Hydrogenophaga sp. SL48: one gene and its partner. The protein of the gene in region 2 interacts with the protein of the main gene of each other region in a pairwise test. Links are inferred from orthologs where the notes say so. Each region holds a gene or a part of one and is shown on either strand. Other genes may lie near its edges.

Region 1 (4,391 bases), 530 kb from region 2 along the record:
ACCTGGCGGATCGTGAGCAACCTGGTGAGCAACGCCATCCGGTACACCCGCCAGGGCACGGTGATGATCGCCGTGCGAAACGGCGGCACGCTGCCCGACAGCGACGGTGTGCCCACCCCGGCGGTTCGCCTGGAGGTCCGTGATTCGGGCGTGGGCATCGCGCCCGAGATGCAGTCCCGGATCTTTGAAGAGTTCTTTCAGGTGGACAACCTGCACCGCGATCGCCGCGAGGGCGTGGGCCTGGGGCTGGCCGTGGCGAGGCGGCTGGCGCGCTTGATGGGCCTTCGCATTGGCGTGCGCTCGCGCCCGGGTCAAGGGTCGGTGTTTTCGCTGAGCATGCCGCTGTGTGAGTTGCAGGCCCTTGGTGATGCGGCATCGAGCGCGTCACTGCCGTCGATCAACGGCCTCCGGGTGCTGGTGGTGGACGACGACACCGCCTCGCGGGAGGCCACGCTCGCGCTGCTGGCGTCGTGGAACGTTCAGGCGGTGGGTGCGGGTACCGCCGACGAGGCCGAGGACCAGACCATGGCCATGGTCCGCCGGGGCGAAGCGCCCAACACCTTGTTGACCGACCACTGGTTGCCGGCGGCTCAGTCCAGCCGCGACGTGGACGCCCGCGTGCGCCAGGTGCTGCGACACGACCACCCGGGCAGTGCCGACACCTTGCGAACCGCCGTCCTCACGGGCGACAGCCAGCGCGAAACCCGCGAGGAGGTTCTGCGCCGGGGCTGGACCTTCTGGCAAAAACCTGTGCGCCCGCAAGCGCTGCGTCAGTGGCTCGCCCACACGGCCCTGGAAGCCACAGACACGCCGCCCGCGCCACACCCACCATGAACACGCTCCCGATGCACGCCATGCCAGACGAACCCGTCCTGCTGATCGCCGACGACCACGCGCTGATCCGCATCGGCTTGCGCACGCAGCTCACCCACCTGGGCCACTTTCAGGTGATCGAGGCCTGGGACCAGCCCTCGCTGCACGCCTGTGTGGCGCGCGAGCCCCGCATCGACCTCATCCTGCTCGACGTCATGATGCCTGGCAGCGAAGACCAACACTGGATCGAGTCGTTCCGCCAGCGCTTCCCGGAGCCCCGTGTGCTGTTGATCACCGGCCTGCCACTGGACCAGGTCACGCGGCGCTACCGCCATTTGCCCAATGTGCTGGGCGTCATCGACAAAAGCCGCTCGTCGGCGGAGTTGCGCAAAGCGGTGGACCTGGCGCTGGCGGGCGAACCGGTGTGGCCCAGCGCCGGCATGGTCGCGCCGGCGTATGAAAAGAAGGGCCACCTGCGGGCCGCGACCCTCACCGAACGGCAGCGGGAAGTGGCCATGCTGGTGGCCAGCGGCTTGAGCAACCGGGACGTGGCCACGTCGCTGGACCTCAGCGAGGGCACCGTCAAGAACCACATCAAGGACATCTTCCGGGCACTGGGCGTGACCAACCGCACCCAGCTCGCGTTGCGCGTCAAGCCGCCCGACGCGGGGGGCTGAAACTCAACCGCCGCTCAACGCGGGTTTTCGAAGAACACGGCGTTGGTGTAGTCGCTGATTTCGAAATACACCTTTTTCTCGCCAGCGTCCACGGCCATGTTCAGGTTTTCATCGAGCACACCGTAGCCGTAGCGGTAGGCGCGCGGCTTGCCGTCGTCGGTGCCGAGCGCGGTGCTGATCTTGTCGATCTTCAGGAAGCGGCGCGCCACCTTGTCGCCCGCATAGACCTCCAACACGCCGTTGGTGCCGGTCCAGTTCTGGATGTCGCGGCTCAGCTGGTTCTGCTGCTCCTGGGTGCAGCCGGCGAGCAGGGCCAACGCCACGGCAACGGCGCCGGTCACCTGGGCCAAAGATGTGTTCATGAAGATGCTGCCCCCTGATTGAAAAAGAAGCCGCTCAGCTGCGCTGGCGCAAGGCCTCGTACAGGCACACGCCGCTGGCCACCGAGACGTTGAGGCTCTCCACCGCCCCCGCCATCGGGATGCTCACCAGCTCGTCACAGGTTTTGCGCGTGAGCTGGCGCATGCCGTCGCCCTCGGCGCCCAGCACCAGCGCCACCGGCACCTTGAGGTCCACCTGGTACAGCGTCTTGGGCGCATCGTCGCTGGTGCCGATGACCCAGATGTTGCGTTCCTTCAACTCGCCCAGCGTGCGAGCCAGGTTGGTCACCATGAAATAGGGCATGGTCTCGGCCGCGCCGCTGGCCACCTTGGCCACGGTGGCGTTGATGCCGGCCGCATGGTCCTTGGGCGCGATCACCGCGTGGGCGCCCGCGCCATCGGCCACGCGCAGGCAGGCGCCCAGGTTGTGGGGGTCGGTGATGCCGTCAAGCACCAGCAGCAGCGGCGCCCTGCCCTCGGCCTCCAGGCCTTCGAGCAGCTCGTCCAGCGAGTGCACCTGTGGCAGCTCCTGCACCCGAGCTGCCACGCCCTGGTGGCCGTGGCTGCCGGCGAGCTTGGCGATGCGCAGGCTGTCGGCCTCGATCAGGCGCACGCCCGATTCTTTGGCGCGCTCCAGAAATTGGCGCATGCGCGCGTCGCGGCGGGTGGATTCGAAGTAAACCTCGACGACGGATTGGGGCGCGGTTTTCAGACGCACGCCCACGGCGTGAAAGCCGAAAAGCACTTTGGAAGAAGACATGCGCAGATTATCCCCGCGCACCGACCTGAATGACGCCCCCGACATCCGCGTTACCCAGGGCCAAGGGATTGGCTGCGCCTCAGGCTGGCATCTGTTCAGCCTCGGAGGCCTGCCCTGCTTCGATGACGATGCGGCGCTCGCAGCGCTGCGCGATGGCCCGGTCGTGGGTCACGAGCACCAACGTCGTGCCCTGCTCGCGGTTGAGCTCGAACATCAGCTCCATCACCTTCTCACCCGTCGCGAAGTCCAGGCTACCCGTGGGTTCATCGGCCAGCAGCACGGCCGGTTTCACCACAAACGCCCGCGCCAGCGCCACGCGCTGTTGCTCGCCGCCCGACAGCACCTTGGGGTAGTGCCCCAGGCGCTCGCCCAGGCCCACGCGCTGCAACATGGCGGTGGCGGCGGTGCGGGCGTCGCGCCGGCCCACGAGTTCCAACGGCAGCATCACGTTTTCCAGCGCGCTCAGGTTGCCCAGCAACTGGAAGCTCTGGAAAACGAACCCCAGCTTTTCCGCCCGCAAGGCAGCCCGCTGGTCTTCGTTGCGCGCAAAAAGGTCAACCCCGTCAATGAGCACGGTTCCGCTGGTGGGCGTGTCCAGGCCGGCGATGATGGACAACAGGGTACTTTTCCCCGAACCCGACGCGCCAACGATGGCGGCGGTCTCCCCACGGCGCAGCGAAAAGTCGATATCGCGCAAAATGGTCAGCGTGCCCGTGGAGTCGGTGACCGATTTGAACACCTGCTTCACCACAATCATGTCATCCGGCATCGTTTTCGCCTTGAAAGGCTCTCAGTTGAAACGTCGTCACTTTAACGCCCTGCTCTCCCTGCTCGCCTCGACGGGGTCATTGGCCAGCGCCCAGACGGCGAGCAAGTCGGCGGCCGTGCTGGTGGTGGGTGACTCCCTCAGCGCCGAATACGGCCTCAAGCGCGGCAGCGGCTGGGTGCAGATCCTGCAACAACGACTGGTGAAGGAACGCATCCCCGCCCACATGGTCAACGCCGGCATCAGCGCCGACACCTCATCGGGTGGGCGTTCACGCCTGCCCGCGCTGCTCAAGCTGCACAAACCGGCCATCGTTGTCCTTGAGCTGGGTGCCAACGATGCGCTGCGCGGGCTGCCGCTGACCATGACACGCGACAACCTCACCGCCATGGCGCGCCTCTCGCGTGAGGCGGGTGCGCGCGTGGTGATCGTCGGCATGCAGGTGCCGCCCAACTACGGCGGCAAGTACACGCAAGACTTCCGCGAGGTGTTCAAGACGGTGGCGACCGCCGAGAAGGCAGCGCTGGTGCCCTTCCTGCTCAAGGGCGTGGCCGATCTGGCCGACCCGACCCTGCTGTTTCAGGAAGACCGCATTCACCCCAACGAGGCGGCCCAGCCCACGCTGGCCAACAACGTCTGGGCGGTGCTGGCGCCCATGTTGCCGAAACGATAATCGGGCATGCCCGTCCACACCCTGCCCGCAGCCGCCGCCATCCAACAGCTCGGCGATTACGACACCATCATCGACGCCCGCACCGAAGACGAGCACGCGCTCGACCATGTGCCCGGTGCCGTCAACTGGCCCACGCTGAACAATGCCGAGCGGATCACCATCGGCACCATGTACAAGCAGGTCAACGCCTTCGAAGCCAAGAAGCGTGGCGCAGCGCTTTCGGCGCGCAACATCGCGGCTCACATCGAGCGCGAGGTGATCGACAAACCTCGCACCTGGAAGCCGCTGGTCTACTGCTGGCGCGGTGGCAACCGCAGTGGCG
Region 2 (4,552 bases):
AATTGGCATAGGTCGGTCCTGCAGGTGAAGTGGTTCCACTGTTGATCGTGGAATAAACATTGCTGCCAGGGGCAGCCAACCCGACGTGAGGGCCGAAATTGGAATAGTTGGCAATGCCTCCCGAGGAAGTCGTCGCAGCGACAGCAATGACACCCTCACAATTGGCGGGCTGCGCATTCACGGTGCTGACGCTGTCATTGCCGGCTGAAACAACGACAGTCGCCCCCCGGCTGCGCGCGCTGTTGATCGCTGCCTGGAGTGTATTGGAACAGGCACCCCCGCCACCCAGTGACATGTTGATCACTGAAGCCGCATGGGTGTTGGCAGGAACACCCGCCACGCTGCCGCCGGCCGCCCAGACAATGCCATCAGCGATGTCCGAAAAAAATCCCCCGCATTTCCCCAGCACACGTACGGGAACCACTTTGGCACCAAAAGCAACTCCAGCACCGCCTGTGGAGTTGTTGGTCACCGCCGCAATGGTCCCTGCAACGTGGGAGCCATGCCAGCTGGAAGCCTCTTCAGAGCAACCTTCAAAAAATCCGCCGTACGTTAACCCCAAAGAATCGGCGTAGGTCACCCAGTCACCAGGATCCGACGGATCATTGTCGCGACCCGTTCCATCATTTCCCACCCTTGAATCGGAAACAAAATCATAACCACCGACCCTGTTGGCATCAAGATCAGGATGACTGGTGATGCCGGTGTCCAGCACCGCAACCCGCACACCAGAACCCTGGCTGATATCCCAGGCAGCGGGCAGATTGACCCCCCCAACCCCGGTCCCATAGTGCCATTGGGAAGATTGATAACCAGGGTCATTCGGTACAAACTGACGGCGCATCCAGGCATCGGGCTCAACATACTCCACCGCCGGGTCTTTGGCGATTTCCTGAATCAACTCATTGAGTCGATTGCCGGAAAGCGGAGCACTCTGCTTCAGCAGATAGGCACCCGTGGCCAACGGCTTGTCGAAGTACAAGGTAATGCCAAATTTGTTGGCCGACGCGCTGGCGTTGCCGAACCCCAAGCCCGCAGCATTTTGTCCTGCATGCTGCAGAGTCAGTTGTTGACCACTCAACTGTCCCGTTTTGTACTTGATGATGATGCCACCCTGTTTGAACGGTCCGGATTGGACAGAACGGTCAACCTTGGGTTGCGCATCTTTGCCTCCTGCATAAGCCCCCTGAGCCAAAAACACCGCAGATGTCAATGCAAGAATATGTGACAGGATTTGCTTCTTCTTCATAAATTCCCCACTCCCCATACCCCCAAATCAGAGATATGGTCCATGATTAAACAATGCGCATAAGACTTGAAGAGTCATTTGCATGATCGAAAGAAGCCAGCTCATGCGATGCATGTACGCAAGCCAACTATCAGCATTTAGTTTACTTTTTGTTTCATACCCGGTCAAGACGAGCGACAACGTGCGTTGCAGAAAACCCTCGCCTGTGTGTCTCTAAGTACAGGGGGCCATGAACACGGCGGCCGGGATCATTCTGAGTGGCCTTCAGTGCTCAGGCTGGCCAGTGAAGTGTCTGCAGACCCCTCCCCCCACACCACCCGTCACACCTTCGTGCGCTGCTCAAGTGCCCAGGCCACGTGTTCGCGCACCACCATGCTCGGGTGGTGCGCTCGCGCCAACAAGGCCGTCTCGGTTGCAGGATCCATGGTGTCCCGCAGCGCATTCCCCATCGCCACCGCGATGTTCCTCAACCACCGCTCGTGCCCGATGCGCCGGATCGGGCTGCCTTCGGTGCGGCGCAAAAACTCGTCTTCGGTCCACGCAAACAATTCGACCAGCGTCGCACCCGTGAGCCCGTCGCGCGGGTCGAAGTCAGCGAGCGGGGAACGCTGCGCGAACTTGTTCCAGGGGCAGATCAGCTGGCAGTCGTCGCAGCCATAGATGCGGTTGCCGATCAGCGGGCGCAGGTCTTCGGGAATCGGCCCGGCGTGTTCGATGGTGAGGTAAGAGATGCAACGGCGTGCGTCCAGCCGCTGCGGGCCGAGGATGGCCTGCGTGGGGCAGATCTGAATGCAGGCACTGCAGGCGCCGCAGTGGTCGGTCACGGGTGCGCTGGCCGGCAGGGCGATGTCCACGTAGATCTCGCCCAGGAAAAACATCGAGCCGCCTTCTCGGTTCAACACCAGGGTGTGTTTGCCGCGCCAGCCCTGGCCGCTGCGCCGGGCCAGCTCGGCTTCGAGCACGGGCGCGGAGTCGGTGAACACGCGGTGGCCCCGCGGGCCGATGGCGGCCTCGATGCGTTCAGCCAGTTTTTGCAGGCGGTTGCGCAGCACCTTGTGGTAGTCCCGGCCCCGCGCGTAGAGCGAGACGATGGCCTCGCCGGGCCGTTGCAGGCGCTGCAGTTCGAGTGCCTGCCAGTCCTCCGGCGTGTGTTGCGGCAGGTAGTCCAGCCGGGCCGTGATGACGCTCACGGTGCCCGGCACCAGCTCGGCCGGCCGAGCGCGCTTCATGCCGTGGCGGACCATGTAGTCCATCTCACCGTGAAATCCGGCCGCGAGCCAGGCGCTCAGGCCGGGCTCGGCGGCAGAAAGATCGATGCCGGCCACGCCGATTTGGGACAATGCGAGCTCCTGGCCCCAGGCCTGTATCTGAGTCACCAGTTGAGCAGCATCGAAATCGGACGTCATGTGCCGCCCATTGTAGAAACGCCCGCGCCGGCAGCGCCGTCGCTGTGGCGTGGCCGCTGGGCCAGCGAGGCGGACACACAGGCCTTTGCCGCGCGGCTGGCCGCATGCCCGGCCATCCACAACGCCACGCTCACGCTGCAAGGCGACCTGGGCGCGGGCAAGACCACCTTCGTTCGCCACCTGTTGCGCGCCCTGGGCGTGCGCGGCCGCATCAAGAGCCCGACCTACGCCGTGGTCGAGCCGCACAGCGCGGTGGACGGCCCGCTGTCACCGACAGGCGCGCCGCTGGCCATCTGGCACTTCGACTTCTACCGTTTCACTGATCCCCGCGAGTGGGAAGACGCGGGCTTTCGCGAACTTTTTGCGAGCCCGGGTCTCAAGCTGGTGGAGTGGCCCGAACGGGCGACGGGCCTGATGCCCGCGATCGACGCTGAAATCCACATCGAACCCGACGACATGATGCCCACATCCACCGACGACGACACCGACGGCCCACGCATCCTGCGCGTCACGGCCCACACCCCCATCGGCCGGCAACTGCTGGCGGCGCTCCAGGCATGAGCCAACCCATCGGCCGCCGCGAGGTGTTGCGCGCAGGCACGCTGGTGATGCTGCTGGGCACGCCCCACCTCGCGCAGGCCGGTCGTGTGATCGCCGTGCGCATCTGGCCCGCCCAGGACTACACGCGCGTGACCATCGAGTCCGACGCGGCGCTCAAGGCCCACAAGACCACAGTGATCGACCCGCCGCAACTGACCGTCGAGATCGAGGGCATCGACCTGCTCGACGGCATGCGCGAGCTGGTGGCCAAGCTGCGCTCGGACGACCCGAACATCGCGGGCATGCGGGTCACACCCGTGGGACCCAATCTCGCCCGGCTGACCATCGACCTGAAGAAGCCGATCAAGCCTCAGGTGTTCAACCTGCCACCGGTCGCGGCCTACCAGCACCGGCTGGTGTTCGACCTGTTCCCCGAGCAGGAGGTGGACCCGCTGGACGCGCTGATCCGCGAGCGCTTTCTGGAGGTGGACGAGGCCAGCGCGCGGGCCGCGAAGCTGCTGGGCATTGAGCTCGACCAGGCGCAGGCACCGGCCGACCCGCTGGGTGAGCTGATCGCGGGCCGCAACAAGCCCCGGCCCGCCGCCAAGCCGACCGAGGCCCCCACCACCCCCAGGCCGGCGCCGGTGAAGAAGACCGAACGACTGATCATCGTGGCGCTCGACCCCGGCCATGGCGGTGAAGACCCGGGCGCCATCGGCCCCGGCGGCACCAAAGAGAAAGACGTGGTGCTGAAGGTCGCGCACCGCCTGCGCGAGCGCATCAACGCCACGCGCGTCAACGGCAACCCGATGCGCGCCTACCTGACGCGCGACGCCGATTTTTTTGTTCCGCTGGGCGTCCGCGTGCAAAAGGCGCAGCGCGTGCGCGCCGACCTGTTCATCAGCCTCCACGCCGACGCGTTCATGACGCCGCGGCCCCAGGGCGCGAGCATCTTTGCGCTCAGCACCAAGGGCGCGAGCAGCGCGGCGGCGCGCTGGATGGCCAACAAGGAAAACGCCGCCGACCTGGTGGGGGGCCTCAACGTGAAGAACAGGGACGCGACCCTGCAGCGCGCCTTGCTGGACATGAGCACCACCGCACAGATCAAGGACAGCCTCAAGCTCGGCAGCGCCATGCTTGGCGAGGTGGGCCGGGTCGGCAAGCTGCACAAGCCCCACGTCGAACAGGCCGGTTTCGCGGTGCTGAAGGCACCCGACATCCCCAGCGTGCTGGTCGAGACCGCCTTCATCAGCAACCCGGATGAAGAAGTGCGGCTCAACAGCGAGAGCTACCAGGCCAATCTGGCCGATGCCCTGATGAAGGGCATCGTGAAGTACTTCAGCGCCAACCCGCCGTT

What was found. Proteins that work in one complex are often made in the same cells at the same time.
Region 1: the proteins of tsaE (region 2) and rlmB interact in binary tests that used the Escherichia coli proteins (3 or more experiments, as listed by UniProt). The link is inferred for Hydrogenophaga sp. SL48 from one-to-one orthologs.

The regions. Positions count from the first base shown.
Region 1 is NZ_CP063400.1:1,960,206-1,964,596, forward strand. The notes cover bases 759-3,479. They hold rlmB (23S rRNA (guanosine(2251)-2'-O)-methyltransferase RlmB), read right to left. Parts: upstream 2,631-3,479; coding sequence 1,887-2,630; downstream 759-1,886. Other genes in these bases: IM738_RS09315 (ATP-binding protein), read left to right, coding at 759-834; IM738_RS09320 (response regulator transcription factor), read left to right, coding at 831-1,490; IM738_RS09325 (hypothetical protein), read right to left, coding at 1,505-1,852; IM738_RS09335 (ABC transporter ATP-binding protein), read right to left, coding at 2,710-3,387; IM738_RS09340 (arylesterase), read left to right, coding at 3,425-3,479. In the rest of the region: more of IM738_RS09315, read left to right, coding at 1-758; more of IM738_RS09340, read left to right, coding at 3,480-4,069; tRNA 2-selenouridine(34) synthase MnmH, read left to right, coding at 4,076-4,391. UniProt on the Escherichia coli protein: Specifically methylates the ribose of guanosine 2251 in 23S rRNA.
Region 2 is NZ_CP063400.1:2,490,584-2,495,135, forward strand. The notes cover bases 1,545-4,426. They hold tsaE (tRNA (adenosine(37)-N6)-threonylcarbamoyltransferase complex ATPase subunit type 1 TsaE), read left to right. Parts: upstream 1,545-2,637; coding sequence 2,638-3,216; downstream 3,217-4,426. Other genes in these bases: queG (tRNA epoxyqueuosine(34) reductase QueG), read right to left, coding at 1,570-2,616; IM738_RS11815 (N-acetylmuramoyl-L-alanine amidase), read left to right, coding at 3,213-4,426. In the rest of the region: IM738_RS11800 (S8 family serine peptidase), read right to left, coding at 1-1,249; more of IM738_RS11815, read left to right, coding at 4,427-4,552. UniProt on the Escherichia coli protein: Required for the formation of a threonylcarbamoyl group on adenosine at position 37 (t(6)A37) in tRNAs that read codons beginning with adenine.